Regions from separate parts of the Allobosea vestrisii genome, predicted to be linked through region 3. Evidence: predicted binding sites of a transcription regulator. Region 3 holds the regulator's gene; each other region holds the start of a gene.

Region 1 (10,216 bases), 2.4 Mb from region 3:
GCGGCAGGCTGATCCCCGCTCCAACCTTGTCACCGTCCACCGAGATGAGCTCGAGCGAGCCGCCGCCGAGGTCGCCGACGACGCCATGCGGCTGATCGAAGCCGGAGATCACGCCGAGCGCCGAGAGATAGGCCTCGCGGTCGCCTGAGATCAGCTCGATCGGCTGGCCGACGGCCGCCTCGGCGCGCGTAATGAAGTCAGGACCGTTCTTGGCATAGCGGGCCGCCGCCGTGGCGATGACGCGCAGCTCGCCGACATGCATGGCCTCGCACAGGATGCGGAAGCGCACCAGCGCCGACAAAGCCTTGTCGATCGCATCCGCCGGCAGCATGCCGGTCGACGCGACCTGCCGAGCAAGGCCTGCCATCTCCTTCTCGTTGAAGACCTGCGCGGGAGCCCGCGACAGGTTTTCGTAGACGACGAGGCGGACCGAGTTCGAGCCGATGTCGATGATCGCGACGGTGTCGCCGACGCTCAGCCGGCTCGGCGCCTGCTCAGGCCTTCTTGCTGGCGCGGCGGGAGAGGCTGCGCGGGCTCGAACTCGAGAGAGATTTTCCACGACCAGACAGACTCGGATTCGTCATGAAATACTTGTGGGCGTTGAACGACTCTTCGGCCGATGGCGGGACAATGCGTCGCGAGCCGCCATCGGGCAAGATGGTCCAACTCTGTTCGTTGTCGAGAAAGTTCGCCAGCATGATTTGTTCGAGCATCTGCTGGTGGACCGTCGCGTTCAGAATCGGAGTCAGCGCCTCGACGCGGCGGTCGAGATTGCGCGGCATCAAATCGGCCGAGGAGATGTAGAGCTTGGCCTTGGCCGAAGGCATGCCGTGACCGGCGCCGAAGGCATAGACGCGGGTATGCTCCAGGAAACGCCCGACGATCGACTTGACGCGGATATTGTCGGAGAGGCCCGGCACGCCCGGCCGGAGGCAGCAGATGCCGCGCACGACAAAGTCGATCTGCACGCCGGCCTGGCTGGCGTCGTAGAGCGCGTCGATGATCTCGGGATCGACCAGCGAGTTGCACTTGCCCCAGATCGCGCCCTTACGGCCCGCCTTCACATGCGCGACCTCCTCGGCGATGTCGTCGAGCAGGCGCTTCTTCAGATTGACCGGCGAGACGGCCATGCGCTCGAGCTCGGCCGGCTCGGCATAGCCGGTGATGAAGTTGAAGATGCGTGCGACGTCCTGCGCCATCACCGGGTCGGCGGTGAAGAAGGAGACGTCGGTGTAGATGCGCGCCGTGATCGGGTGGTAGTTGCCGGTCGCGATATGACAATAGGTCACGAATTGACCGGCCTCGCGGCGCACCACCATCGAGAGCTTGGCGTGGGTCTTGAGCTCGATGAAGCCGTAGACGACCTGAACACCGGCGCGCTCCAGATCCTTGGCCCAGCGGATGTTGGCTTCCTCGTCGAAGCGCGCCTTGAGCTCGACCAGCGCGGTCACCGACTTGCCGGCCTCGGCAGCCTCAGCCAGCGCCTGGACGATCGGCGAGTTCGACGAGGTGCGATACAGCGTCTGCTTGATCGCGACGACATTGGGATCGCGCGCCGCTTGCTGCAGGAACTGCACGACGACGTCGAAGCTCTCATAGGGGTGGTGGACGATCAGGTCCTTCTGGCGGATCGCGGCGAAGCAGTCGCCGCCATGCTCGCGGATGCGCTCGGGAAAGCGGGCATTGTAGGGCTTGAACTTCAGATCCGGACGGTCGACGCCGACGAGCTGCGAGAGTTCGTTCAGGCCGATCATGCCATCGACCACGACGATCTCGTCGGGATCGACCTTGAGCTCGCGGATGATCATGCTGCGCAGATGCGCCGGCATGTCGGAATGGAGCTCAAGCCGGATGACGACGCCGCGACGGCGCTGCTTCAGCATGGTCTCGAAGACGCGGACCAGGTCCTCCGCCTCCTCCTCGATGTCGAGATCGGAGTCGCGGATGATCCGGAAGGAGCCGGTGCCCTTGACCTCGTAGCCGGGGAAGAGCTTGCCGATGAAGAGCGCGACCAGATCTTCCAGCATGATGAAGCGCTGGACGCCCTCACGGGCGAGATCGGGCAGTTCGATGAAGCGGTCGATCTTCACCGGGACGCGGATCAGCGCGTCAAGCGCCCGCCCGTCACTGACCCGTTCAAGCGCCAGGGCGATGGTGAAGCCGAGATTCGGGATGAAGGGGAACGGGTGGGCCGGGTCGATCGCCAGCGGCGTCAGCACCGGGAAGACATAGTGAAGGAAGCGGTCTTCCAGCCAGATGCGATCCTGCGCGCCGATATCGACCTGCCGCAACAGCACGATCCGGTTCGCCTCCAGGTCGTGCTTGAGCTCGCTCCAGCGGGTCTGCTGGTCGCGGGTCAGCAACGAGACCCCCTCGCCCAGCGCCGTGAGCTGCTCGGCCGGGCTCAAGCCGTCCTGGCTCGGCGTCACCACGCCGGCCTTGAGCTGCTCGCGCAGGCCGGAGACGCGCACCATGAAGAACTCGTCGAGATTGTTCGCCGAGATCGAGAGGAAGCGCAGCTGCTCGAGCAGCGGGTGGTTGCGGTTGGAGGCCTCCTCCATCACCCGCCGATTGAACTGCAGCCAGGACAGCTCCCGGTTCATGAAGCGCTTCGGCGACTGCCGAAGCTGTTCGTCAATCTGCAGGACCGCCGCTGTCGGAGCCGGGGCCGCAGCCGCAGTTGCCTGGACCGGCGCTTCCGCCACATCTTGGGTCATTCGCTTCGCTCTCGCTGTCGATGCCGCTCGTGCCACTGCCGGTCCTGTAGCTGTGTTCTGTGTCGTTTTGCTTGCAGCCGTTGCGACCGCCCTCGTCTTGAAGCCATCGTAGCGTGACGGTTCGATGACAAGCGAGGCCGAAACGTCATGAACGGCTTCGACCGACCGCCGCCTGCCATTTCCTGTGCTGCGACGCTGACGGCGCTTGCGCCAGTCCCGCCCCTGCTGTTTGGTCGGCATGTGAATCTCGCATGCCTCCAGACGCACTTTTAGAGAACGAACTTGTCAGAGAAACTCCAGCACGCCGACGATCACGGCGACATCGTCTACCCTTCGGCCATTCCCTTTGTGCTGGCCCATCTCGCCTGCTTCGGCGCGCTCTGGAGCGGCGTCAGCGCGACCTCACTCTGGCTCGCCTTCGGCCTTTACTGGCTGCGCATGTTCGCGGTGACCGGCGGCTATCACCGCTACTTCTCGCACCGGACCTACAAGACCAGCCGGATCGGCCAGTTCGTGCTCGCTTTCCTCGCCCAGTCGACGGCGCAGAAGAGCGTAATCTGGTGGGCCTCGAAGCACCGGCACCATCACCGCTTCGCCGACACCGAGCATGACGTACATTCGCCGGTGCTGACCTCCTTCTTCTACTCGCATGTCGGCTGGATCTTCAGCAACGGCCACGATCGCTGCGACACCTCGACCGTCACCGACCTGACCCGCTTCCCGGAGCTGCGCTTCCTGCACCGCTTCGAGCTGCTTCCGGCGGTGCTGCTCGCCATCGCCTGCTTCGCCATCGACGGCTGGACCGGCCTGTTCGTCGGCTTCTTCTGGTCGACGGTCGCGGTCCATCACGGCACCTTCTGCATCAACTCGCTGGCGCATGTGCATGGCGACAAGGACTACGTCACCGGCGATGAGAGCCGGAACAATTGGTGGCTGGCGATCATCACCATGGGCGAAGGCTGGCACAACAACCACCACGCCTATCAGTACAGCGTCCGCCAGGGCTTTCGCTGGTGGCAGTGGGATCCGACCTATTACCTCATCCTCGGCCTGTCGAAGCTGCGCCTGGTCTGGGACCTGAAGGCGCCGCCACAGGCCGTCGTCGAGCGCTCGCAGGCGCTGCCGCCGCGCGTGATCGAGCGCTCGGCCGAGCGGCTCGCGGCCTCCGTCCCGGTGGAGCGCATCGTTCAGTCCGTGCGCGACGCCTATGCCAACGTGCCCGGCCTGCCCGAGCTGCACCTTCCGACGCTGACGCTCCCCGAGTTCCGCGAGGCACTTACCGCGCTACAGGTGCGGGCCAGCGAGCAATTGCATGCGATGCAGGCGCAGGCGCAGGACGCGATCGCGCAATGGCACATGCCGACCCTGCCGAGCCGCGAAGAGCTGGCCGAGAAGGCTGCCGCCATGTTCGTCAAGACCCAGTCGCTCGACGCGATCGCGGCGCGGGCGCACGACCTCCTGATCGAGACGATCCATGCCCGCCTGACCGGCGCCGCGAATACGGCGAAGGCCTGAGCGGTCACTCGTCCGGGAAAAGCGAGGCGACCACCTCGGTGGCCATGGCGCGGGTGACGCGCCGGCCGCGCTCGAGCGAGAGCCGGTCGAGCGCATCGACGAGGTCGCGCGCTGCGGCGAAGGAGCGCTCCATCCGCAGTGCCAGCGTCTCGATCGTGCTGGTGTCGACGATGAGCTGACGGTCGACGAAGAGCTTGACCAGCAGCGCGCGCAGCAGCGCGTCATCAGGCGCGGCGATCTCGGCTTGCGGTGCCAGCCGCAGGCGCGAGAGCAGGTCCGGCACCTTCAGCCCCCATTGAGCCGGTTCGGTCCGCGCCGTCAGCAGCACGGAGGCGCCGCGCGCCTTGGTGGCATTGAGCAGATGAAACAATGCCGGCTCGTCGAGCGGGACGCGGTCGCAATCCTCGATCACCAGCGCGCCGCCGGAGGTCAGATGCGGGACCTTGGCTTCGTCGAGCTCGGCCGCCGACACCGTCCAGGCATGGGCGCGCGCCGCCCAGATCGCGGCGAGATGGGTCTTGCCCGCCCCTTCCGGCCCGATCAGGCGCAGCCAGGACGCCGGCCAGTTCGGCCAGCTCTCGATCAGGCCATAGGCCTGCTCGTTCGAGGGCCCGATGAGGAAATCCTCGACGCCATGCCGGCTGTCGACCGGCAGGTCGAAGGCGAGCTGGCGCGGCTTCACCGGCGGCTCAAAGCTCGACATGGGGCTCGGGCGGCCGACCGGCATCGCCGCGGTAATAGGGGCTGGCGAGGTACTGCCGCAGCACGAAGCGCGCCAGCACGCCGATGACCGCCGCCAGCGGCACGGCGAGCAGCAGGCCGACGAAGCCGAAGAGCGAGCCGAAGGCGAGCAGCGCGAACATCAGCCAGACCGGGTGCACGCCGATCGAGTCGCCGACGAGCTTGGGCTGCAGGATGTTGCCCTCGATGAACTGGCCGACGGCGAAGACGGCGAGCGTCAACAGCGGCATCGTCCAGTCCGGCCAGAACTGCACGGTCGCGACGCCGACCGAGAGCACGAGCCCCGTCAGCGAGCCGACATAGGGAATGAAGGAGAGAAAGCCGCTGATGATGCCGATCAGCGCGCCGAAATTGACGCCGACCAGCGACAGCCCGATCGCATAGAATGTCCCGAGCAGCAGGCAAACCAGGGCCTGGCCGCGCAGGAAGCCGGCGATGGCCGTGTCCATCTCGTGCAACAGGCCGCGGACCGTGTCGCGATGATCGAGCGGCAGCCAGCTGTCGACCGTCGCAACCATGCGGTCCCAGTCGGCGAGCAGGTAGAAGGCGATGACCGGGGTCAGCACCAAGAGCGAGAACACGCCGATGATCGCGGTGCCGCCCGACCAGAGCGACCCCAGCAGCTTGCCCACCCAGTTCGTCGCTTCGCCGACGAGATTGCCGAGCGAGCTCTGGGCGTCCTGCGCGAGCTTGGCGCCGCCAAACCGTTCGAGAAGTGGCGCGCCGCGCTCCATGATCAGAGCCTGCAGCTTGGCGGCGTCGCTTGGCAGCCGCGCGACCAGGCCCGCGAGCTGCTGGCTGAGCAGCGGTGCCAGCAGGACCAGCCCGACGACGAAGACGAGCAGGAAGAGGCAGAGGATTGCGATCGTCGCGGTGAGCCGGCTGAGCCCCCAGCGCTCGAGCCGGTCGGCCAGCGGATCGAGCAGATAGGCCAGCGCCAGCGCCGCGATGAAGGGCAGGAGCACATCCCTGAACAGCATCAACCCGAGCACGAGGATGGCGAGGGCGAGCGCCCAGAAGAGCAGTTGACGCTGAAGACTCATGCACTCGCCTCTACGGGGCCGCCTCGCGGCGCCCTGATTATGGTGATCCGTCCCGGATCATCCAAGGTGCTGGATCAACCTGCCATGTGCCGCAGCCAGAGGGTGAGGTAGGCGCCCATGGAGGCCAGCGTCAAGGCTGCGACGACGATCTGCGCCGCCGGCATCACCGCGCCGGCGTCGATGCCGAAGGATTTCGAGCCGAGCACAAGCGCCGCGAAAACGAGCTGGGCGGCGGTGTTGAGCTTGCTGACGACAATCGGCGCGATCGTCACCGGCCTCGCCATCAGCCAGGACAAGATCACCGCCGTGACGATCATCAGGTCACGCGAGACGACGACGATCACCAGCCAGACCGGGATGATGCCGACGATGGCGAGCGTGATGTAGATCGAGACGATCAGCGCCTTGTCGGCGAGCGGGTCGAGATAGGCACCGAGCTCGCTTCTCATGTCGAAGCGCTTGGCGATGAAGCCGTCGATCGCGTCGGAGACGCCGGCAGCGACGAAGAGAAAGAAGGCCTCGTCCCAGCGGCCGTTGATGATCATGACGATCACCAGCGGCACCAGGATCAGGCGGCCGATCGTGATCAGGTTCGGAAGCGTCATCGCGGGAAACCTGCCGGCTGAATCGCAGCTCAGGGTAGAACATGGGCGGGAGAAGTGCGAAACGCTTTCGCGGAAGGGCTTGCCCCCCGCCTTGCGCTTGCCTATTCGCTCGCGGCAGCTGAGGCCGGATCCGATCAGGTCGTATCGACCTGATCGGTGAATCCGTCTCTCACTTTTGGTTTAAAGACCGTTTTACCGATCAGCTTGCGTAGCAAGCCGATCGGAACGGGCTTTAGGAGCGAACACCGATGACGAAACCGGGCGCCAACGGGCTGACCTATGCGCAGGCGGGCGTCGACATCGATGCCGGCAACGCCATGGTCGACGCGATCAAGCCGCTGGTGCGCTCGACGCGCCGTCCTGGCGCCGATGCTGAGATCGGTGGCTTCGGCGGGTTGTTCGACCTGAAGGCGGCCGGCTTCACCGATCCGATCCTGGTCGCCGCCAATGACGGCGTCGGCACCAAGGTCAAGATCGCGATCGAGAGCGGCCGGCATTCGACGATCGGCATCGACCTCGTCGCCATGTGCGTCAACGATCTCGTGGTGCAGGGCGCCGAGCCGCTGCTCTTCCTCGACTACTACGCCACCGGCAAGCTCGACCCGAAGGCCGGCGTCGAGATCGTCCGCGGCATCGCCGAGGGCTGCCGCCAGGCCGGCTGCGCCCTGATCGGCGGCGAGACCGCCGAGATGCCGGGCATGTATGCCGGCAGCGACTACGATCTCGCCGGCTTCGCCGTCGGCGCCGCCGAGCGCGGCACGCTCCTGCCGCGCGCCGATCTCGTCCCCGGCGACGTCGTGCTTGGCCTGCCCTCCTCTGGCGTGCACTCGAACGGCTATTCGCTGGTCCGCCGCATCGTCGCCCTCTCGGGCCTCGCCTGGGAGGCGCCCGCTCCCTTCGCGCCGGAGCGGACGCTGGCCGAGGCGCTGCTGGAGCCGACCCGGATCTATGTGAAGAGCCTCCTGCAGGCGCTGAAGGCGGCACCCGGCATCAAGGCGCTGGCGCACATCACCGGTGGCGGCTTCCCCGACAACATTCCGCGCGTGCTGCCCGACGATCTCGGTGTCGCGATCGATCTGCCGGCAATCCCCGTGCCGCCTGTGTTCGGCTGGCTCGCCAAGGTCGGCGGCGTTGCCGAGCGTGAGATGCTCCGCACCTTCAACTGCGGCATCGGGATGATCGTCGTGGCGGAGGCTGCCCAGGCCGATGCCGTCATGGCGGCGTTGACCGAGGCTGGCGAAAAGCCGGTGCGGCTCGGCGAGGTCACGGCGCACGGCGCGGACGAGGCCGTCGTCTATCGCGGCAAGCTCGCCCTGTGAGCACGGCAGCGAGGCGGACGCGAACCGCGATCCTGATCTCCGGGCGCGGCTCGAATATGGTCGCGCTGATCGAGGCGGCCAAAGCCACCGATTTCCCGGCTGAGATCGTGCTCGTCGCCGCCAATCTGCCGGATGCCGGCGGGCTGGAGCGAGCGGCCGCCTCCGGCATCGCCACGGCCAGCGTCGACCACCGCCCCTTCGGCAAAGACCGCGAAGCCTTCGAGCGCGCGCTCGATGAAGTTCTGCGGGCGGGCCAGGTCGAGCTCATCGCGCTCGCCGGCTTCATGCGCGTGCTGACGCCCTGGTTCTTGACGCGCTGGCAGGGCCGCCTGATCAACATCCACCCGTCGCTGCTGCCGGATTTCCGCGGCACGCATACGCATGCACGGGCGCTCGAAGCCGGCGTCGCCGAGCATGGCTGCACCGTGCATTTCGTCGTGCCCGAGCTCGATGCCGGCCCGACCATCCTGCAGGCGAAGGTGCCGGTCCTCCCCGGCGACGACGAGGCGAGCCTGTCGGCGCGGGTGCTGGAGCAGGAACACAGGATCTACCCGCAGGCGCTGGCGCTCGTGGCGTCCGGGGCGATCGGGCTGGAAGATTCTGCGACAGCCAGCTGACCAAGCCGCCTACTGCACTGCCACGGGCTCGCTCTGCAGGCTTGATTGCTCCATCGCCCGCCTCGCCGCGGCCTCCTGCTCCTCCTTCTGCCAGCGCCGGAACAGGTCGGCGCGACGGGCCGGATAGCGCTCCTCGCGGGCGGTGAGCTCAGCGATGCGATCGGTGCGGAAATGGCGGAAGGCCTGCCTGAGCTCGCACCAGGCGATGACGACGCGGACCCGGTCGAAGAAGGTCATGCCGATCGGCCAGATCATTCGCTGCGATTGCGCGCCGGCCTCGTCGCGATAGGTGATATCGAGCTTGCGGCCGTTGCGGATCGCGGCGCGGATCGCGGCGGCGTCGACCTGGTCGACGATCGCGGAATCCTTGCAATAGGCCGGCGCAAACAGCGCGCCGTCGAGCAAGATCGGCCGCAGATGCGGGGGCAGCACCGCCGCGACCTTGGCGACGACGTCCTCGGCGGCACGCGCCAGCGTCGGGTCGGCGCGCTCGGAGAGCCAGCGCATGCCGATCAGCACAGCCTCGATCTCGTCGGGCGAGAACATCAATGGCGGCAGGTCGAAGCCGGCGTCGAGGACATAGCCAATGCCGGCTTCGCCGCGCACGGGCACGCCCTGACGCAGCAGGGCGGCAATATCGCGATAGACTGTGCGGACCGAGACGTCGAGCTCGGAGGCGAGCGTCTCGGCAGTGACGGGACGACGCCTGCGGCGCAGCCCTGGATCAGGTCGAGCAAGCGTTCAGCGCGCTGCATGGCGTGGTTCCGCTTTATGAGGGATGGCGTAAGGTGATCTTGCTCTACTCGCCCTGACATCAAATGTCAGGAGTGTGGCAGCAGTGCATGCTGCATACCGAATTGCATCGGGCCGGGAGGAAGAATGCTGGAGCTTCACGTGTTCGGGCCCGCCTTCGGCCAGCCCGACCCAAGCCCGTTCTGCATGAAGGGCATCATCCTGATGGAGATGTCGGGCCTGCCTTACCGGCGGATCCGCGGCAATCTGCAGAAGGCGCCAAAGGGCAAGTTCCCGGTGCTACGCGACGGCGACAAGATCGTTCCCGACACGACCTTCATCCGGCTGTACCTTGAACAGGCGCACGGGATCGACTTCGACAAGGGCCTCTCCGCCGAGCAGCGCGGTACCGCCTGGGCCGTCGAGAAGATGCTCGAGGACCACATGTACTGGATGGTGGTGCAGGAGCGCTGGGCCAACCCCGCCAATTTCGATCGCGGGCCGCGGCGCTTCTTCGATGCCATTCCCGCGCCGCTGCGGCCGCTGGTCGTCGCGATGATCAAGCGCCAGGTCCGCCGCAGCCTGCATGGCCACGGCATGGGCCGGCACAGCGACGCCGAGCGGCTCGAACTCGCAAAACGGGCGCTGGAGGCGCTCGCCGGCATTCTCGGCGGAAACCCTTATCTCACCGGGCCTGATCCGAGCGGCGCCGACGCGACACTCGGCGCCTTCATGATCGCCGGGCTGTGCGAGGTCTTCGACTCGCCCCTGCGTGGCGCGCTGCAGGAGCACACCAATCTGGTCGCCTATGCCGGCCGGATGCGCGAGCGCTACTTCAGCGCCGACGCAGCAAGGGCGGCATGAGCCGCGCTGCGCTCAGGGCCGCTTCAGCTTGCAGCGGTCGATGAAGTCATAGCCCTTCTCGCG
Region 2 (10,216 bases), 2.7 Mb from region 3:
GGCATGTTGTCCGCCTTGGCTCCAACTCAGGAAAGGGAGGGCTGAATGCGTTTCAATACCATCGTCGCTCCCGCCATGCGGACCCGCCACCACTAGGTCGGTTCCGCACGAGGCCCGCCTCTTCGGCAGCCCGAGCCAAAATTTCCAATCGCGTTTTCTGAAGCGACGACCCTTGTCGCGCTTCGCCTGAATTTGGAGCCGGTCTCGTCGGGGCCGGATGCTTTCATGTCTCTTTCTCCCAAGAAGGAACGGCAAGAGCCGTTCCGGGCCGTTCTCGGCTTCACTTTTTCACATTGGGGCCGCCAACGCTGGCGCGTCGCCGGTGTGGTCCTCACCGTGATGGCGGCGACCGCTGCCGACCTGTTCATGCCGCTCTATGCCGGGCGGCTGGTCGATGCGGTCGCCGGCGAACGGGCAAGCGGGCTCGACGCCGCGCTTGCGGCGCTCGCCATGATGATCGCGCTCGGCGCGGGCACGGTGTTCTTCCGGCACCTGTCCTTCATCGGCATCACCGCAATGACGCTGCGCACCATGGGCGACGTGGCGCAGGAGGCGTTTGCGCGCCTGCAGCGCTTCTCGACCGACTGGCACGCCAACAACTTTGCCGGCTCGACAGTGCGCAAGATCACGCGTGGCATGTGGGCGCTCGACCTGCTCACCGATACGATCGTGATCGCGCTGCTGCCGTCGCTGATCGTGCTGCTCGGCACGACCATGCTGCTGGCCTGGCACTGGCCGGCGATGGGTGCGGTCGTCTTGGCCGGCGCAGTGATCTACTGCGTCGTGACGATGCTGCTGTCGCTGCGCTTCGTCGCGCCGGCGGCGATGCTCGCCAACAGCTGGGACACCAGGCTTGGCGGCGCGCTGGCCGACTCGATCTCGTGCAATCCGGTGGTCAAGGCCTTCGGCGCCGAGGCTCGCGAGGACCAGCGCCTGACCGGCGTGCTGGCCAAGTGGGCCGGGCGGACGCGGCGGACCTGGGTGCGCGGAACCTGGTCGGGGACGGCGCAGCAGATCGTGCTGCTGGCGCTGCGCGCTGCGGTGATCGGGCTGGTGATCTGGCTCTGGGCCAATGGCCAGGCCACGCCCGGCGACGTCGCCTTCGTTCTGACCAGCTATGCCGTGGTGCATGGCTATCTGCGCGATGTCGGCCAGCACGTCCACAATCTCCAGCGTTCGGTGAACGACATGGAGGAGATGGTGGCGATGCACGCGCTGCCCTTCGGCGTGCCGGATCGTCCGGGTTCGACGGCGATGGACGTGACCGCCGGCGAGATCGCCTTCGAGCAGGTGACCTTCCACTATGGAGGCCACATCGAGCCGCTCTATCGCGACTTCTCGCTGACGATCAAAGCCGGTGAGAAGGTCGGCCTGGTCGGGCGCTCCGGCTCCGGCAAGACAACCTTCGTCAAGCTGGTGCAGCGGCTCTACGACGTCACCGACGGACGCATCGCCATCGACGGGCGCGACATCGCCTCGGCGACGCAGACCTCACTGCGGGCGCAGATCGCGATCGTGCAGCAGGAGCCGGTGCTGTTCCACCGCTCGCTGGCGGAGAACATCGCCTATGGCCGGCCCGGCGCCAGCATGGCGCAGATCGAGCAGGCGGCGAAGCTCGCCAATGCGCATGAGTTCATCATGCGCCTGCCCAAGGGCTACGGCACGCTCGTCGGCGAGCGCGGCGTCAAGCTCTCGGGTGGCGAGCGGCAGCGGGTGGCGCTGGCACGCGCCTTCCTGGCCGACGCGCCGATCCTGATCCTGGACGAGGCGACCTCGAGCCTCGATTCGGAATCGGAGGCGCTGATCCAGGAGGCGATGGAGCGGCTGATGGAAGGCCGCACCACCATCGTCATCGCGCACCGGCTCTCGACGGTGCGCGCCATGGACCGCATCCTGGTCTTCGACCGCGGCGAGGTCGTGGAAGAGGGCCGGCATGAGACACTGCTGACCCATGACGGCGGCATCTACCGGGCGCTGTTCGAGAAGCAGGTCAGCGAGCTCGCCAAGGGGTTGGTGGCGTAAGGCCACCAGTTCCACCCCTGAATAGGGAAATGCTCTAGCTGTCCGGCTGGCAACAGCCGGACAGCAGTCCGTCCTTGTACCAGACCGAGATCGTCATCGGCCTGTCGTCGTCGCCGTTGGTTGCGGAGCAGGCCTCGTGGCCGATGACGGCGCGGATCTCGGCCTTCAACCCGAAGGTGACGCCCGCGATCAGCGTCGTATTGCGGCTCTGCTGCAGGATGAAGGGGGAAATGGTGGCCTCGCCGTCGCCATCGGAGAAGCGGGCCTTGCCGTCGGCCCCGAGCTTCAGGCTCCAATAGGGCTCGTCACCACCGCAGGTCAGCGGTGGCGCCGGTGTTTCCGGCGAGCGGGCAAGGGCTGCTTCGGCGAGCGGGGTGACAAAGAGCAGCAGGATAGCGGCAGCACTGACGAGCTTCATCGATCTCGCTCCCCGAGAGGCGCAACCAGCCTGCACCGGACCAACGCCTGGCGCCGCCATCCTTGCAGGATAGCGGCGCGAAAGCACGTGACGGCTCTGCCTCAGGCGGCCTGCTCTTCACTTTGCGAGCGACGACGCCCGAGCAGGAAGAACAGCGCCGAGCCGATGACGCCGATCACACCGGCTCCGGCGCCGACATAGATCATCTCGCTGTCCTGGTCGGCCTGCTTGGCGGCGTCGTCGGCGATGATCACCGCGTCCTTGCCGGGCTCGTCCGGCAGGTATTTGATCTTCAGCGTGTCGACGGTGAGCTTGTCGTTTCTGATGATGCGGCTGGCGAACTCGGTCGAGACCGAGATCTTTTCGGCAGTGCGGTCCTTGCCGGTCGCATCCTTCCAGGCGAGGTCGACGGAATAGCTGGTGCCGCCGCGGCGGCGCTTGGTGCGGGTCGCGCCCTCGACCGAGGCCTGCGCCTCGATGCCCTTCGCCGCAATCGTCCTGACGCGTTCGCCATCCTGCCAGCTGAAGAAGGCGAGGACCGGCCCGCCGATCGCTGCGATCAGCAGCAGCCATTTGATCTTGCCGGTGATCCAGCCGACGATTCCGCTCATTGGGGCCTCCATCGAGACAGTTCGGGAAAGGAGCCCGGATCCTGTCCGGACGCCTCCCGCCTGTCCCGGCCAGCGCGGCTTTCGCAGCCGTGGAGGGCTCGCGCATGGCGCGCATGCGTCAGCGTCACTCTTTCGAGAATTGAAACTATTCGGACCGTTTGCCGGTTGGATTTGTCGGAGCTGCGGCACGCGGCCTGACGCCGGCGACCGGGCCGGGCGGCAGCGCTTCGATGGCATCCTGATTCAAGGACTTCAGATCGAGAATAGGCTTGCTCAGAAACTGAGTCATGCCGGCGATGTAAGCCTCTGGCAAGGCCCGCTCTTTCGCTGCGGCGACGACTTGTTCAAGATAGCCGGGCCTGGGTTTTCCGGGCGTGCCGCTGCGCCCGACATAGATCAGCGCCCGCTTCGCGCCGCCCTCGACGATGACCGGCTGGCTGATCTTCACATAGAGCCCGCTGGCGAGCTCCTCGAACTTGTCGAGCGTGCGGATGTCGCCGAGCGCGCAATCCCAGAGCACGCCCTGGACGCTCTCGCGCGGGTCGCGGACCACCGAGGCATAGCCGTCGGTGGTGACGATGAAGCGATGGCGCGGCAAACAGGCGAGGCCGAGCGCCTTCGAGCGTGGGCAGCGCTGGGCCATGCCGGCGACGTCCATGTTCAGGCCGTAGGCGAAGTAGAGGGGCATAGGCTCGTTCGCTTGGTCGCAGAGCGCGGGGAAACCCCTCTCCCGTATGGGAGAGGGGCAGGGGTGAGGGACCGCCGCTGATTATTGAAACGCAACGGCCGCTGCGCCTTCTGCGGTTAGGGCAGGCCCTCATCCGGCGCTCCGCGCCACCTTCTCCCATCCGGGAGAAGGAAGAAAGCGTCGCGCCCCCTCACTTCGTCTTGTTGAACAGCTCCCGGCCGATCAGCATGCGCCGGATCTCGCTGGTTCCCGCGCCGATCTCGTAGAGCTTGGCGTCGCGTAGCAGGCGGCCGGTCGGGTAGTCGTTGATATAGCCATTGCCGCCGAGCAGCTGGATCGCGTCGAGTGCCAGCTGCGTCGCCTTCTCGGCGGCGATCAGAATGGCGCCGGCGGCGTCCTCGCGGGTGGTCTCGGAACGGTCGCAGGCCTTGGCGACGGCGTAGACATAGGCCTTGCACGAGTTCATCGCGACATACATGTCGGCGACCTTGCCCTGGACGAGCTGGAACTCGCCGATCGACTGGCCGAACTGCTTGCGCTCGTGGATATAGGGCAGGACGATGTCCATCGCCGCCTGCATGATGCCGAGCGGACCGGCCGAGAGCACGACGCGCTCATAGTCGAGCCCGCTCATCAGCACGTTGGCGCCGCGGCCGACCGAGCCGAGCACGTTCTCCTCGGGAACCTCGCACTCCTCGAAGACGAGCTCGCAGGTGTCGGAGCCGCGCATGCCGAGCTTGTCGAGCTTCTGATGGGTCGAAAAACCCTTCATGCCCTTCTCGATCAGGAAGGCGGTGATGCCGCGCGAGCCGGCCTCCGGATCGGTCTTGGCGTAGACCACCAGAGTCTCGGCGATCGGGCCGTTGGTGATCCACATCTTGTTGCCGGTCAGGACATAGCGGTCGCCCTTCTTCACCGCCTTGGTCCGCATCGAGACGACATCGGAACCGGAGCCGGGCTCGGACATGGCGAGCGCGCCGACATGCTCGCCGGAGATCAGCTTGGGCAGGTACTTCGCCTTCTGGGCGGCGTTGCCGTTGCGGGCGATCTGGTTGACGCAGAGATTGGAATGAGCGCCGTAGCTGAGGCCGACCGAGGCCGAGGCACGCGAGACCTCCTCGATCGCAACGCAATGCTCGAGATAGCCGAGGCCGGCGCCGCCATATTCCTCCGGGACGGTGATGCCGTGCAGGCCGAGCGCGCCCATTTGCGGCCAGAGATCGCGCGGGAACTGGTTGGTCTTGTCGATCTCCTCGGCGCGCGGCGCGATCTTCTCCTGCGCGAAGGCATGGACGGTGTCGCGGATCGCATCGGCAGTCTCGCCGAGGTCGAAGTTGAAGGGGCGGGGCGCGTTGGCGAGCATGATGTCCTCCCGGCTTGGATAGGGCGTTTGCCCGGTTATAGCGCGGTTGGAGCCTAAGTCAGTGGGCACGCGGCGACAGATGGCTCTGCACCGATGCGCAAGTGCCGCGAAGGAAATGGAGCAGGGCAATGCGAGCGATCGCTTTACGTGGGTAGCCGAGCTGCCTGCGGTGGTCGGTTCGCGTCCCGCACAGTCGAGCGATTGACGAGGCCCGCTTCACTTCTCAGGAGCGACAGCAGATTGAGAGTGGCGGGACTGAGATAGCCACCTCGGCGAATGACGGCATAGACGGGATTGGCCACCTTGAGGTCAGAGATCACGATGGTGGCCAGCGAACCGGTGCGCAGCTCCTCCTCGATCGCGCTTTCCGGCAATAGCGCGAGGCCAAGGCCAGCCTCGACCAATCGCTTCATCGCGTTGAGGCTGTCGACGGGCGTCCAGCGGATCTCGCCGATCCCGCATGCCTGAAACTGTGCGAATATGTTGTCCGCGAAGCTTTCGCGTAGATCGTAGGCATTGCGGAAGGCGAACCAGCGCTCGTCGCGCAAGGCCGACATCGACGCCAGGGACGTGCCGGCGAAAGGATGTTCGGGGGCACATGCGACGGCCATGGTTTCCGACGCGATATGCTCGCAGACGAGGTCGGGCGCGACATCGAGAAGATAGCGCAGTCCGATCATGGCTTCGCCACGCCTCACCAGCTCGCTGACCTCGGCGCTCGTGGCGGTGCTGATCGACAGATCGATTCCAGGGTGATCGGCTGTGAAGCGTTTCAGCACCGCGGTGAGGTTCGATCCAGCAAGCGTGCCGACGGTGACGAGCGCGACATGGCCGGCATCGCCCGTGCGCATCGCCTCGATCGCGCTCTGCGCATCGCGCAGCGCGGCCAGCACGCGTTCGGCATGGGGCAGTAGCACTCCGCCTGCTTCACTGAGCACCACTCCACCCGCAGCTCGCTCGAACACCGGCACGCCGAGTTCGCCCTCCAGCAGCGCGATGCGCCGGCTGATCGCCGGTTGGGAGCGGCCGAGGATTTCAGCGGCGCGGGAAAACCCGTTGGCATGATGGATGGTGACAAAGGTCTCGAGGGCTTCGCTGTCCATGCTCATGCAAAAAGCTGATCGGCACTAGCGATACTATGACTTCGACAGATGGCCCCGCAAGCAGCATTACGAAGGCGCGAGGCGCGAACCGGATGGTGTCCAGAGATGCAGGTGATGACTTCGACAGACGGTGATCCCGCCCATGTTCGCGCGGCGCCGTCTCATCCGGATCCGTACCCTTATTATGCCCGTCTCGCGCGAGAGCGGCCGTTCTTCCGAGACGAGATCAATGGCTGGTGGGTGGCTGCGAGCGCCGCGTCCGTCGCCGAGGTCCTGGCCAGTCCGGTCTGTCTCACCCGTCCTTTGAGCGAGCCGGTCCCAGAGGCGCTACGCGGCGGCGCAGCAGCCGAAATTTTCGGTCGGCTTGTGCGGCTGCGCGACGATGAGGCACACGGCAACCTCAAGGACGCGGTAGCGGGCGCTTTGGCCAGCATCGACCTTCGTCAGGTGTCGGATATTGCGCGGGGGCGTGCGGCCGAACTCTATGACGAGCTGGGGCCGGTCCGTGACAAAGCCTGGATCACCCGGTTCATGTTCGCGCTGCCGGTGCAAGTCATCGCTCGCCTGCTCGGCATCCCCCAGAGGCACTTCGGCGACGTCATGGGTTGGCTCGGCGATTATGGCGCCGCCGCAGCGGCTGTCGGAACCGGAATCCCGACAGCGACACCCGAGATGATCGCGCGCGGGCATCGCGGCGCGAAAGCGCTGCTGGACCTTGTGGGCACGCTAGCGGACGACCCCGAGCGGCGAGGGCCGCTCTTCGATGCGCTGATCCGGGAGGCGACGCGCCTCGGATGCGACGACAAGGATGTGATCGTCAACGCCATTGGCTACATGATCCAGGGCTATGCCGGGACCGCGTCGCTGATCGGATCGACCCTTCTCGCGCTGGCGCGAGATCCGGCGTTGTGCACGAAGGTCGACGCCGACAAGGCCTTGTTGCGTCCGCTCATTGCGGAGGTGGCGCGGCACGACACCGTGACCAGCAGCACTTTTCGCTTCATGGCGCGCGATGGCGAGATCGCCGGTCACAGGCTGCGCCAGGGCGAGATGATCATCGTCCTGCTGGCGGCGGCCAACCGCGATCCCACGCTCAACCCCGACCCCGATCGGCTCGACATTGCGCGGGCGAACCGGAAATCCTTCGAATTCGGCGCTGGCGCCCACGCTTGCCCGGCGGACAAGGCCGCCTCTCTGCTCGTCGAGATCGCAGTCGGCCACCTGCTGGCCTGGCGCGTGCCTCTCGACCGTCTCGCGGCATCGTTGGCCTATGCCACGTCCGGACATGTCCGGACGCCCTTGTTCAAGGATTGAGGGCAAGATCGATATCCAGAACTGGCGCCTAACGCCGCTATCGCCCGATCACTCCGCGCCGACGCAGCAGGAACAGGGTCAGCATCGAGGCGGCGAGGCAGGCCACTGTGACCATCTCGGCGCCGAGATCCGATTCCACCCAGGGCAGCCCCTTCACATTGATGCCGAATAGGCCGGTGATGAAGGTCGCCGGCAGGAAGAGCGCCGTCAGGATAGAGAGCACGTAGAGCTGCCGGTTGGTCTGGTTGGCGGAGCGCACCGCAATCTCGTCCTGCAGCAGGCGAGCCCGGTCCTGCACCGACTGGATGTCCTGGCGCAGCGTGTCGACCCGTAGCAGAAGTCGCAAGGCACTGGCCCGGATCGCTTCCGGGGCCGAGCGCCCCGACGGCGTCTCGGCGAAGCGCCGGAACAGCAGGTGAAGGCCGGCGAGCTGGCGGTGCAACTGCACGGCGGAGCGGCGGACGGAGCCGACGCGCTGTGGACCGTTCTCCAGCTTGTCGAGCAGGATCTGGTCCTCGACGCTGTCGGTCTCGTCGGAGAGCCGCACGACCGCGTCGGTGACGTCGTCGATCAGGTACTCGATGATGTGCTCGAACATTTCGGCCGGAGAGGCGATCTGCTCGCCGGCATTGAGGGCCTCGACGGCTTTGCGGATCGATTGCAGTGCCTCGCGCCGGCCGGTCAGCAGGAAGCGCTCGCCGACGGCCCAGGCGAGTGTGCCGATATGGTCGGTGCGGTCGACAATGTCGCGGGTGAGGTCATGGGCGATGCCCCAGACCAGACTGGCGGAATGGTCGAGCCGCTGATGCGTCTCCCGCGAGAGCAGGAGCTCGCGCGCCGCGGGCGGAAGAGCCCTCTGCTCATCGATCCAGGCCTGGGCCCTCGTGTGGACGAGGTCGAGATGCAGCCAGACGAAGCCTTCTACCGGCGCGAGCGTCGGCACTTCGTCGCGCGGCAGCAGTTCAGGCGTGCCGTTAGCGTCGAAACGGTAGGCCCAGACGATGCCCGTCTGCGATTGGATGTCCGGCAACATTAGTATTCCGCATTCTGGCTGGCACGCTGATGTCGCATCAGCGCCTGTCAGATGACGGTTTTGCGACGCTCGTCGTCAGTCGCGGTCGATCGAGCCTGTCGTGGCGACGTCGCGTGCCTGCGCCGATTTCGGAATCTTGCCGGGCGGGGCGAACTTCAGCGGCGTGTTGCCGGCAGCCTTCGGCGTCCTCAGTCCTGCGGGACTGGCCGGGGGGCTTCGGCGTGGTGGCGACCTTGGGCTCGTCGCCGCGCCATTTGCGGGCGCCGATGTCAAAGCGGCCGTCGCGCCAGGCGGCGAATTCGCGTTCCGTGCCGAAGAAGGCGTTGCGGTCGACGTCGCCGGTGATGCCGGGCACGCGGCCGGTGGTGGTGAACTGCCAGAACTCCCACTGCTTGCGCTCATAGCGGTGCTTGAGCGGGGCGGCGGTCGAGCGCAGCCAGTAGGGGTAGTCGTTGAACTCGCCTTCGAGCACGTCCTCGTGGAAGGTGATGTCGGTATAGATGATCGGCTTCTTGCCGGTGTGCTCCTGCAGGCCCCTGAGCATCTCTCGGATCTTGGCGAGCGCCTTCTCGCGCGGGATCTTCTTGCCGCATTTGGCGGATTCGCCGTTCCACTCCACGTCGAGCACCGGCGGCAGAGCGTCCGGGTCGCGCGGGATGTGGCGTTTGAACCAGCGCACCTGGTCCTTGGCCGGCCGGCACCAGTAGACGAAGTGGTAGGCGCTGCGCGGCACGCCAGCTGCCTTCGCTCCGGCCCAGTTGCGCCGGAAGCTCGGGTCGAGATGGTCGCCGCCCTCGGTCGCCTTGATGAAGGCGAAGCGAGTGCCGGCGTCCTTGACCTTGGCCCAGTCGATTTCGCCCTGCCAGCGCGAGATGTCGATGCCCTGGATCGAGCGCTGGCGTGCATCGCGCACCCCGGCGTGGGGGGAGGAATCGCCCTTCTTCGGGTAGAGCGCCAGTGCGGGCCCGGCGCAGAGCAGGCCGAGAATGGCCGCGGCAAACGCCGGCAAGGGCAAAGCTGTGGCTGGCCGCGCTTCTGGACTGGTCTCAGCGCGCCGCGCCATGCTTGTCTCCCATTTGCGGGAAAAGGATAGGCGGCGGCCGAGTTAAGAGGTGGTTAGCATTCGAGTGGCCGGCTTCAGGCTTGGTTAACCGGCGGGAGGCTGGCGATGGAGGACCCGGAGGGCGCGGGGAAAGACAAGGGCAGCCGGGTCCTGGCCTATGGCGTCCACGTGCTGACGGCGCTCGGCGCCGCGCTCGGCTTGCTGGCGCTCCAGGCGGTTTTCACGGGCGACCTGGCGCAGGCCTTCGCCTGGCTGGGCGTGGCGCTGGTCGTCGATGCGGTCGATGGGCCGCTGGCTCGGCGTTTCGCTGTGAAGGAGCGGGCGACGCGCTATGACGGCGCGCAGCTCGACCTCGTCGTCGACTTCGTCACCTATGTCTTCGTGCCGGCAGCGATGCTGCTGCGGCCGGAGGTGATGGCGCAGCCCTATGGGATCATCGCCGGCCTCATCGTGACGCTGGCGAGCGCGCTCTATTTCGCGGACACCGGCATGAAGACCGACGACTGGTGGTTCCGCGGCTTCCCGGCAGTCTGGAATATCGTCGTGTTCTATATCGTCGCCTTCACGCCACCGGTCTGGCTGGCGCTGCTGGTCATCCTGA
Region 3 (10,216 bases):
GACGCCGAGCGTGCCGTCATCGGCGATCATCGCCTTGCGGTCGTCGGCCGAGAAGCCTCTGAGCATGCCGAGCACGCGCTCGCGCGAGCAGCGGCAGGCCTCGTGCACCGCGACTGGCTCGAAGACATGGGCGCCGCGCTCGTGGAACAGCCGGTAGAGCAGGCGCTCGCTCTCCAGCAGCGGATCGAGCAGTTCGTGATGCTCTACCGTCTCGACCAGCGAGCGCGCCTCGGCCCAGGCGTCGTCGCTGATGCCGTCATCATTGTCGGCGGCAAGGATCTCGTGCCCTTCCGGCGCATCACCGGGATGGAGGTCGGCGGCGCGCATTCGATCGGGCGAATTCGGCATGAACTGGACGATCAGACCACCGGCGCGCCAGGCCAGGCCGCTCCCGGTCAGGACCGTGCCGACGCCAAGGCGAATGCGGCTCGGGATCTGCTCTGACTGGCGGAAATACTGGTGGCCGGCCTCTTCCAGGCTTTGACCGTCCAGCGCGACGACACCCTGATAGCGCGTCGCTTCCGTGCCCTGGTCGACGGTCATGGCGAGATGACCCTTGCCGAGCAACTCGCCGGTCGAGACCGCATTCGTGACGATCGCAGCTGCCAGCTGGTCGGCGTCGTAGCGGGCCATGGCTCGATAGCAGTCGGGCGCGTTGAAATCGACGACCAGCATCGAGATCGGTCCGTCGCTCTTGGTCTGGAGCTGGAAACGGCCTTCACCCTTGAGCGTGGTTCCGAGCATGACGGTCAGCGCCGCAGCCTCGGCAAGGACGCGCGCGACGGGCTCGGGATAATGGTGCCGCTCGAGGATCTGGTCGAGCGAAGGGCCGAGCCTGACGACCCGGCCGCGCACGTCGAGCTCAGGCACCGCGAAAGGCAGCACCCGATCATCGGGTGCGCCCGCTGGCAAGCTGTCAGCCATCAGGCCGCCACCGCACCGAAGCACCAGGCCAGGATACCCTTCTGGGCATGCAGCCGGTTCTCGGCCTCGTCGAACACCGCCGATTGCGGACCATCCATGACCTGATCGGTCACTTCCTCGCCGCGCGAGGCCGGCAGGCAGTGCATGAAGATCGCGTCCTTCTCGGCGCGGCCGAGCAGCCGCTCGTCGACCTGATAGGGCCGCAGCAGGTTGTGGCGCGTGCCTTCCTGATCACCCATCGAGACCCAGCAATCGGTGATGACGCAGTCGGCGCCTTCGACCGCGGCTTCGGGCCGGCTGGTCAGTTGCAGCTTCGCGCCCTGCTCGCGGGCCCAATCGAGCAATGCAGGCGGGGGCGCGAGCTCTTCAGGCGTCGCAATGGCGAGCTCGAAATCGAGCCGGCCAGCGGCATGAACCCAGGAGGTCAGGACATTGTTGGTGTCGCCGGTCCAGGCAATGCGCTTGCCCTTGATCGAGCCCTTGCGTTCCTCGAAGGTCATGACATCGGCCATGACCTGGCAGGGATGCTGGCGCTTGGTCAGGCCGTTGATCACCGGCACGGTTGCGTATTTCGCCATTTCGACCACGGCATCATGGTCGAGCATACGGATCATGATCGCGTCGACATAGCGCGAGAGCACGCGTGCCGTATCGGCGATGGTCTCGCGTTCGCCGAGCTCGATCTCCTGGCCGGTGACCATCATCGGCGAGCCACCGAGCTCACGGATACCGACATCGAAGGAGACGCGGGTCCGGAGCGAGGGCTGCTCGAAGATCATGGCGATGACCTTGCCTTCGAGCAGACGATCGCCGGCAGCGTCGGGCGTGCGCCGACGGGTCTTGATCGCCTCGCCGGCCTTGAGGATGGCGCGGAGTTCACCCGCGGAGAAGTCCGAGAGATCGAGAAAATGACGCACTGGAGTCTCCATGCTCATTCAGCCGCCGGCCGGGTGAGCTCGGCCTCGACCGCGCCCGCCGCCTTGTCGAGCCGCGCCACTGCCTCGGCGACCTCGCTCTCGCCGATGATCAGCGGCGGCAGCAGACGCACGACATTGTCGCCGGCGGCGACGACGAGCAGGCCGGCGGCCCGCGCCTGGGCGACGAAATCGGTGTTTGGCGTCCTGAGCTTGAGACCAAGCATCAGACCTTCGCCGCGGATCTCCTCGATCACGTCCGGGTGGTGATCCTTGAGTTGGGCCAGCGATTGGCGCAGGCGCAGCGCCGTCTTCTGGACCTGCTCGAGGAAGCCCGGCGCCAGGATGACGTCGAGCACGGCATTGCCGACCGCCATGGCGAGCGGATTGCCACCGAAAGTGGTGCCGTGCGTGCCAAGCGTCATGCCGGAGGCCGCCTCTTCAGTCGCGAGGCAGGCACCCATCGGGAAGCCACCGCCGATGCCCTTGGCGATCGACATGATGTCGGGGGCGACACCGTAATGCTCATAGGCGAAGAACTTGCCGGTGCGGCCGACACCGGTCTGGATCTCGTCGAAGATCAGCATCAGACCGTGCTCGTCGCAGAGCTCGCGCAGCTGCTTGAGGACACGCATCGGCACCGAGCGCAGGCCGCCCTCGCCCTGGATCGGCTCGATCATAAGCGCAGCCGTCTCGGGCCCGATCGCCGCCTTCAGCGCGGTCTCGTCGTCGAAGGGCACCTGGTCGAAGCCGTCGACCTTCGGACCAAAGCCGTCGATGTATTTCTGCTGGCCGCCGGCGGCGATGGTCGCAAGCGTGCGACCATGGAAGGCGCCCTCGAAGGTGACGATCCGATAGCGCTCGGGATGGCCTTTCGCGGCGTGGTACTTGCGCGCCATCTTGATCGCGCACTCGTTCGCCTCGGCGCCCGAATTGGTGAAGAAGACGCGTTCGGCGAAGGTCGCCTCGCAGAGCCGGCGCGCCAACTTCTCGCCCTCGGGCATCGTGTAGAGGTTCGAGGTGTGCCAGATGCGCTGCGCCTGCTGGGTCAACGCCTCGACCAGATGCGGATGGGCGTGGCCGAGCGAATTGACGGCGATGCCGGCGCCGAAATCGAGATAACGCTGGCCATCGGCGGTGATCGCCCAAGCACCTTCACCACGCTCGAGAGCGATCGGGGCGCGGGCATAGGTCGGCAGGAGAACAGAGGAAGCGGCGGAAACGGGAGTGGTGCTCATGGAGCGAAATCCTTGCGGCGAAACAGGGAGGAAGCGCGGAACCTCAAGTCGGGAACGGAGATGCGGAGCGCTCGCGGCATGATGCCGGCATGATACGACCCGCCGGCGACATTATCGTCGCTGGCCGTTCCCGCCGTCTCGTCGCGCGTCAAGCCGCATTGATGGAAAGTCCCGATCGCTCAAAAACATAAGCGCCGCCCGATAGGGGCGGCTGCGTGATGCGACTATGCAAAACCGTCCCTGCCCTGTCAATCGCAGCTGACCTCGCGGCAGGCGACCGGGCCTGAACTCAGCCCTCATCCTGAGGAGCCGCATAGCGGCGTCTCGAAGGGTGCTTCAGGAGGCTCCCGAACCGGCTGGAACATCCTTCGAGACGCAAGCTGCGCTTGCTCCTCAGGATGAGGGCTCAAGCTTCATCTGCAATTGCCCCGACCTCACGGCAGCGTTGCCGATTAGACTCACCGTCTCGCCGTCTGCAGTGATTGGCTGGGGAAAAGCCGGATTACGATTCGGCGACTCTTGTGGCCGAGTCAGGCCATATTGTATGGTCCTCTTCGTCAGATACGACATCTCGTGCGGCGTCTCCAGTATCGTCAGTCCCGGGCGTAACGGCTTCCGTTCAGCAACGGAGGCTGCCGGTATCGGATTCCGCCATGATCTTTCCCTATGCCTCGCCGGCCAGCCGGCGGGACATGACGAAGACAGGTGCAACTCCATGACCGAAGCCGGAGCCTGGACCGAGGAACGCGTCGAGCTGCTCAAGAAGCTCTGGAACGACGGCCTGAGCGCAAGCCAGATCGCGGCGGAGCTCGGCAGCGTCACGCGCAACGCCGTCATCGGCAAGGTGCATCGCCTTGGGCTGTCGGGCCGCGCCAAGAGCCCGGGCTCGGCAACGCCGCGCCCGCGCAAACCGATAGCCCGCCCGCCAAGCCATCCCGCTGGCCACCACAGCAGCGGCGGCGCCGGCCTGACCCGCGGCAATACCGCACTTGCCCCGCAGTTCGCTCCGGAGATCGAAGCCGAAGCGCAGGTCGCGCGCGAGCCGGCTCCGTCCGAGGACGTGGTCGTGCCGTTCTCCGAGCGGGTCACGATCATGGAGCTGCGCGAATATATGTGCCGCTGGCCGATGGGCGACCCGACCACGCCGGAGTTCCGCTTCTGCGGCGGACGTTCGGCGACCGGAATGCCCTATTGCGCCTACCATGCCCGCATCGCCTACCAGCCGGCCGCTGACCGCCGCCGCGACCGCAAGATCATTCGCGCCTGACGACAGCGAAGCACTCGAACAGAAAAGCCGGCCGCGAGGCCGGCTTTTTTCATGAGCGCTCGCCTCGCAGAAGCAGCGTCAGCTGCGCGCGAATGTTTCGTCAAAGGCGTAACCGGCGCCGCGCACGGTGCGCAACGGGTCCTTGGCATTGGCCGGCGTGATCGCCTTGCGCAGGCGCCCGACATGGACGTCGACGGTGCGCTCATCGATGTAGACATCGCGGCCCCAGACAGCATCGAGCAGCTGAGCCCGGGAATAGACCCGGCCCGGCGCCTGCATCAGGAATTCGAGCAGGCGGAACTCGGTCGGCCCGAGATGCAATTCGGCGCCGGCCCGGCGGACGCGCCGTGTCGTGCGGTCGAGCTCGAGATCGCCGGCGGCAAGCAGCCCGGCGACATGGCCGGGTTTGGCGCGGCGCAGCAGCGCCTGGATGCGGGCGATCAGCTCCGGCAGCGAGAACGGCTTCACGACATAATCGTCGGCGCCGGTGGCGAGGCCGCGCACGCGCTCGGTCTCCTCGCCGCGGGCGGTCAGCATGATGATCGGCACGCGCTCGGTGTCGCGCCGCGTGCGCAGGCGCCGGCAGAGCTCGATGCCGGAGAGGCCGGGCAGCATCCAGTCGAGCAGCACCAGATCCGGCGTGTGATCGCGCAGATGCAATTCGGCGTCGTCGCCGCGCGCCACGCTGTCGACCTCGAAGCCTTCGGCCTCGAGATTGTAGCGCAGGAGCAGGGTCAGCGGCTCCTCGTCCTCGACGATCAGGATGCGTGCGGGCATGTCTAGCGTCCGTTCAGGCGCGCGCCCGCTCAGCCATTGGCCGAGGCGGGCAGGTCGACGAGGATGTTGGTGGTATCGAGCTTCGGCCGGGTCTCGTCGATCGACTGACCGGTGACGAGGTAATGGATGGTCTCGGCGATGTTGGTGGTGTGATCGCCGATGCGCTCGACGTTCTTGGCGCAGAACAGGAGATGCGTGCAGAAGGTGATGTTGCGCGGGTCCTCCATCATGTAGGTCAGGAGCTCGCGGAACAGCGAGGTGTAGAGCGCGTCGATCTCGTCGTCGCGGCGCCAGACATCCATCGCCTTCTGCTCGTTGCTCGCCGCATAGGCGTCGAGCACGTCCTTGAGCTGGGCCTGGACCAGGCGGCTCATATGCTCGAGGCCGACGACGGCGCGATGCGGCGGCGAGAACTGGCCGGAGATCGCGACGGCGCGCTTGGCGATGTTCTTGGCGAGGTCGCCGACGCGCTCGATATCGGCCGCGATGCGGATCGCCGAGATCAGCTCGCGCAGGTCGTTGGCGAGCGGCTGGCGCCGGGCGATGGTCAGCACCGCCTTCTCCTCGACATCGCGCTGGAGATTGTCGAGGCGCTGGTCGGCACTGATGATCTTCTGGGCGAGCGCAGTGTCGCGGCGCACCAGCGCCACGGTCGAGTCGCCGAGCATGCGCTCGGACATGCCGCCCATCTCGGCGAGGCTGCGGCGCAGGCCCTCGAGATCGGCGTCGTAGGAGCGGACGATATGGTCGGACATCGGGGCGTATCCTGTGACGGAGGCGAGCGGACTTGCGGGTGTCAACCGAAGCGGCCGGTGACGTAGTCCTGCGTCTGCTTCTTGTGCGGGTTCATGAAGATCGTGTTGGTGGCGGCGAACTCGATGACTTCACCGAGATACATGAAGGCGGTATACTGCGAGATGCGCGCCGCCTGCTGCATGTTGTGCGTGACGATGACGATGGTGAAGTCGGTCTTGAGCTGCTCGAGCAGGTCCTCGATCTTGCCGGTCGAGATCGGGTCCAGCGCCGAGGTGGGCTCGTCGAACAGGATGACCTCGGGCTTCTGCGCGATGGTACGGGCGATGCACAGGCGCTGCTGCTGGCCGCCGGACAGGCCCATGCCGGAGCTCTTCAGCTTGTCCTTGACCTCGTCCCAGAGCGCGGCGCGGCGCAGCGCGCCCTCGACGCGATCGTCGAGTTCTGACTTCGGCGGCTTCTCGTAGAGGCGGATGCCGAAGGCGACGTTGTCGTAGATCGACATCGGGAACGGCGTCGGCTTCTGGAAGACCATGCCGATGCGCGAGCGCAATTCGTTCACGTCGACGTTGTTGGAGATGATGTTGCGGCCGTCGAGCAGGATTTCGCCGGTCGCCTTCTGCTCGGGATAGAGCGAGTAGATGCGGTTGAAGATGCGCAGCAAGGTCGACTTACCGCAGCCGGACGGGCCGATCAGCGCGGTGACATGGCGGTCGCGGAAGTCGAGATTGACGTTCTTCAGCGCCTTGTGCTCGCCGTAATAGAAATCGAGGTTCTTCACGGCAATGCGGACGGGCGCTTCGGCATCCAGCGTCTGCGGGCTCAATTCCAGGGTCGAAAGCATCTGCATGGTCCTTCCGATCGGACGCTGATCAGGTGTTGGTTTATTTGCCGCCGCGCACGATGCGCCGGGCGATGATGGAAAGCACGAGGATTGAGACGGTGATGATCAGCGAACCCGCCCAGGCGAGCTGCTGCCAGTTCTCGTACGGAGCAGAGGCGAACTGGTAGATCGTCACCGGCAGGTTGGAGACACCGCCGATCAGGTTCGGCGAGAACCAGAAATTGTTGTTGAGCGCGGTGAAGATCAGCGGCGCGGTCTCGCCGGCGATGCGGGCGAGCGCCAAGAGGATGCCGGTGACCATGCCAGACTTCGCCGCCCGCCAGGTGATCGAGGTGATGACCACCGATGGCGGGGCGCCGAGCGCAGCGCCGGCCTCGCGCAGCGGGCCGGGCACGAGACGCAGCATGTCCTCGGTGGTGCGCACGATCACCGGGATCGCGATGATACCGAGCGCGACGCCGCCGGCCCAGCCGGAATAGCCGCGGAACGGCTCGACCATGATGACGTAGACGAACAGGCCGATCAGGATCGAGGGCGCCGAGAGCAGGATGTCGTTGATGAAGCGGATCAGGTCGGCGAGCTTCGAACCCTTGCCGTATTCGGCGAGATAGGTACCGGCGAGCACGCCGATCGGCGTCGCAACGGCGATGCCGAGGAAGGTCAGCACGATCGAGCCGACGATGGCGTTGGCGAGGCCGCCGCCTTCCGTGCCGGGACCGGGCGTGACCTGGGTGAAGGTCGTGGCGGAAAGCCCGCCGAGCCCTTTCACGATCAGCATGCCGAGGATCCAGAACAGCACGGAGATTGCGATCAGCGTGAAGCCGGTCGCGATGACCTTCATCAGCCGGTCGGCGGTGCGGCGCGACTGGCGGACGCGGCCCCAGGTGACCTCGGGCAGCTTGCGGACGGTGGAGGGGGTAGCAAGGCTCATGATCCGCTCCCGTTCAGTAGCGCTTGACGCGCGAGACGAGGATGCGCGCGATGACGAGGACGACGAAGGTGACGAAGAACAGGATGCAGCCGAGCGCGATCAGCGAGTTGAGCTGCAGGCCGAGCGCCTCGTTGAACTCGTTGGCGATGCGCGAGGCGATGGTCGAGCCCGGATCCATGACCGAGGCCGAGAGCCGGTTGGCGTTGCCGACGACGAAGGTCACCGCCATGGTCTCGCCGAGCGCACGGCCGAGGCCGAGCATGATCGCGCCAATGATCGAGACGCCGGCCTGGGGCACCAGCACATGGCGCACCACTTCCCACGTCGTCGCCCCAATTCCATAAGCGCTCTCACGCAGCACCGACGGGATCTGGTCGAGCATGTCGCGGGTGATCGAGGCGATGAAGGGGATGATCATGAAAGCCAGGATGATCCCGGCGGTCAGGATGCCCAGCCCCGAGGGCGAGCGCGAATACAGGACCGTACCGATGATCGGCATGCCCTCGACGATGTTCGAAAGCGGGATCTGCACATAGGCCGCGAACAGCGGCGCGAAGACGAACAGCCCCCACATCCCGTAGATGATCGAGGGCACGGCGGCGAGCAGCTCGATCGCGGTCGAGACCGGCTGCTTGAACCAGGGCGGCGCCAGCTGGGTCAGGAAGACGGCGATGCCGAGCGAGAGCGGGACGCCGACGACAAGCGCGATCAGCGCCGTCGAGAGGGTGCCGACGATGGCGGGCCAGGCACCGTATTGCTCGTTCTGGGTGTCCCAGACACTGGAGGTCAGGAAGCCGAAGCCGAACTCGCGGAAGGCTGGCCAGCCGCCGATGACCATCGAGGCCATGATGCCGGCGAGCAGCACCAGCACGAACAGCGCCGCCAGGAAGCTGGCGTTGCGGAAGACGAGATCGAAGGTCCCCTTCGGGGTCTTGCGCACCGGCGCACTGGGCGCGGCGAACTGATCGGTCACGGCAGACATCCGTGGTTACTCCGGTCTCGAAAGGCGACTATCGGGGCGAAACGAGGCTCTGGTGGTCATGAAGCGGGGGCCGCAGTCGGCCCCCGCTCTGTTTTCGTATGCGGGAGCGATCAGAAGATCGGCTTGCCCGCCGGGTCGGTCACGCCCTTCCAGGCGTTGCGGACCTGATCCTTGACGTTGGCCGGCAGCGGCACGTAGTCGAGGTCGAGGGCGAGCTGGTCGCCGCTCTTGTAGGCCCAGTCGACGAACTTCAACGCAGCCTGCACCTCTTCCGGTTTCTCGGGCTTGGCGTGCACCAGCAGGAAGGTGGCGGAGGTGATCGGCCAGGCCTGGGCACCCTTCTGGTTGTTCAGCGAGATGCCGAAGCCGGGAGCCTCGTTCCAGTTGGCATTGGCGGCAGCAGCCTGGAAGGCCTTGTCGTCCGGAGCCGGGAAGTTGCCATCGGCGTTCTTGACGAGGGCGTGGGCCAGCTTGTTCTGCTTGGCGTAGGCGTATTCGACATAGCCGATCGAGTTGGCGACCTGCTTGACCGAGGCGGAGACGCCCTCATTGCCCTTGCCGCCGATGCCGACGGGCCATTGCACCGCGGTGTTGGTGCCGATCTTCGACTTCCAATCGGGCGAGACCTTGGAGAGGTAGTCGGTGAACACGAAGGTCGTGCCCGAGCCGTCCGAACGGTAGACCGGGTTGATGTTGGCGTCGGGCAGCTTCAGGTCGCCGTTCAGCGCAACGATCTTCGGGTCGTTCCACTTCTTGATGTTGCCGAGATAGATCTCGGCGATCAGGTCGCCCGAGAGCTTCAGCTTGCCGGGCTCGACGCCGGCGATGTTGATCGCCGGAACGACGCCGCCCATCACGGTCGGGAACTGGATCAGGCCGTCCTTGGTGAGTTCCTCGCCCTTGAGCGGAGCGTCGGTGGCGCCGAAGGCGACGGTCTTCGCCTTGATCTGGCGGATGCCGCCACCCGAGCCGATCGACTGGTAGTTGAGCCCGATATTGGTCTCTTTCTTATAGGCCTCGGCCCATTTGGAGTAGATCGGGAACGGGAACGTCGCGCCGGCGCCGGTGATGTCGGCAGCCTGGGCAACGCCCGACAGGCCGACGGCAGCGGCCGCGAGAATGAGAAGTTTGCGCATGAGATGTCCTCTCTGGGTCGCAAGTGCAGCGGCCCTGCTAGAACACCGGCCATATGACAGCTGGATGACAGACAGTCATGAAAGCGGACCCGGCGTCGTCACAAATCGTTAACGGACCGCCGCGGGCAGGCGCGGCAGGATTGCCCGGAATGTTGCGCCCTGGCCGACCACGCTCTCGATGGTGAGGCGGCCACGATGGCGCAGGACGATGTGCTTGACGATCGCGAGCCCGAGCCCGGTGCCGCCGGCCTCGCGGCTGGCGGCGGTATCGACGCGATAGAAGCGCTCGGTCAGGCGCGGCAGATGTTCCGGCGCGATGCCGGCGCCGTCGTCGCGCACGGCGAGACTGGCCTCCTCGCCGGCCACGGCGACGGTGATGTCGACCTGGCCGCCACGCTGGCCGTATTTGATCGCGTTCTCGACCAGGTTCTCGATCAGCCGCAGCAATTC

The links. Region 3 encodes PhoB, which activates phosphate uptake and scavenging genes when phosphate is short. Its sites were predicted from a motif close to TGTCATNNANCTGTCAT; they were not measured.
Region 1: a site for PhoB is predicted at 2,831-2,847, ahead of QO058_RS28445 (RNA degradosome polyphosphate kinase). Genes of this name have one in related genera too.
Region 2: a site for PhoB is predicted at 8,604-8,620, ahead of QO058_RS03335 (CorA family divalent cation transporter). Genes of this name have one in related genera too.

What each region holds. Positions count from the first base shown of each region.
Region 1 is NZ_CP126307.1:5,749,454-5,759,669, reverse strand. Features, by position in the region: gene ppx (exopolyphosphatase) at 1-559, opposite strand, end outside; gene QO058_RS28445 (RNA degradosome polyphosphate kinase) at 495-2,717, opposite strand; gene QO058_RS28440 (acyl-CoA desaturase) at 3,000-4,232, shown strand; gene QO058_RS28435 (P-loop NTPase family protein) at 4,237-4,935, opposite strand; gene QO058_RS28430 (AI-2E family transporter) at 4,922-6,016, opposite strand; gene QO058_RS28425 (CDP-alcohol phosphatidyltransferase family protein) at 6,091-6,621, opposite strand; gene purM (phosphoribosylformylglycinamidine cyclo-ligase) at 6,870-7,940, shown strand; gene purN (phosphoribosylglycinamide formyltransferase) at 7,937-8,557, shown strand; partial or broken gene QO058_RS28410 (helix-turn-helix transcriptional regulator) at 8,567-9,312, opposite strand; gene QO058_RS28405 (glutathione S-transferase family protein) at 9,437-10,153, shown strand; gene QO058_RS28400 (hypothetical protein) at 10,166-10,216, opposite strand, start outside.
Region 2 is NZ_CP126307.1:698,127-708,342, reverse strand. Features, by position in the region: gene QO058_RS03370 (ABC transporter ATP-binding protein) at 226-2,022, shown strand; gene QO058_RS03365 (M48 family metalloprotease) at 2,057-2,440, opposite strand; gene QO058_RS03360 (DUF3592 domain-containing protein) at 2,542-3,051, opposite strand; gene QO058_RS03355 (gamma-glutamylcyclotransferase family protein) at 3,197-3,739, opposite strand; gene QO058_RS03350 (isovaleryl-CoA dehydrogenase) at 3,930-5,102, opposite strand; gene QO058_RS03345 (LysR family transcriptional regulator) at 5,246-6,211, opposite strand; gene QO058_RS03340 (cytochrome P450) at 6,311-7,519, shown strand; gene QO058_RS03335 (CorA family divalent cation transporter) at 7,557-8,552, opposite strand; partial or broken gene QO058_RS03330 (glycoside hydrolase family 25 protein) at 8,839-9,615, opposite strand; gene QO058_RS03325 (CDP-alcohol phosphatidyltransferase family protein) at 9,721-10,216, shown strand, end outside.
Region 3 is NZ_CP126307.1:3,392,866-3,403,081, reverse strand. Features, by position in the region: gene QO058_RS16880 (Hsp33 family molecular chaperone) at 1-924, opposite strand, end outside; gene argF (ornithine carbamoyltransferase) at 924-1,853, opposite strand; gene QO058_RS16870 (aspartate aminotransferase family protein) at 1,856-3,076, opposite strand; gene QO058_RS16865 (GcrA family cell cycle regulator) at 3,792-4,343, shown strand; gene phoB (phosphate regulon transcriptional regulator PhoB) at 4,422-5,120, opposite strand; gene phoU (phosphate signaling complex protein PhoU) at 5,150-5,875, opposite strand; gene pstB (phosphate ABC transporter ATP-binding protein PstB) at 5,917-6,723, opposite strand; gene pstA (phosphate ABC transporter permease PstA) at 6,758-7,648, opposite strand; gene pstC (phosphate ABC transporter permease subunit PstC) at 7,662-8,630, opposite strand; gene pstS (phosphate ABC transporter substrate-binding protein PstS) at 8,741-9,766, opposite strand; gene QO058_RS16830 (ATP-binding protein) at 9,875-10,216, opposite strand, start outside.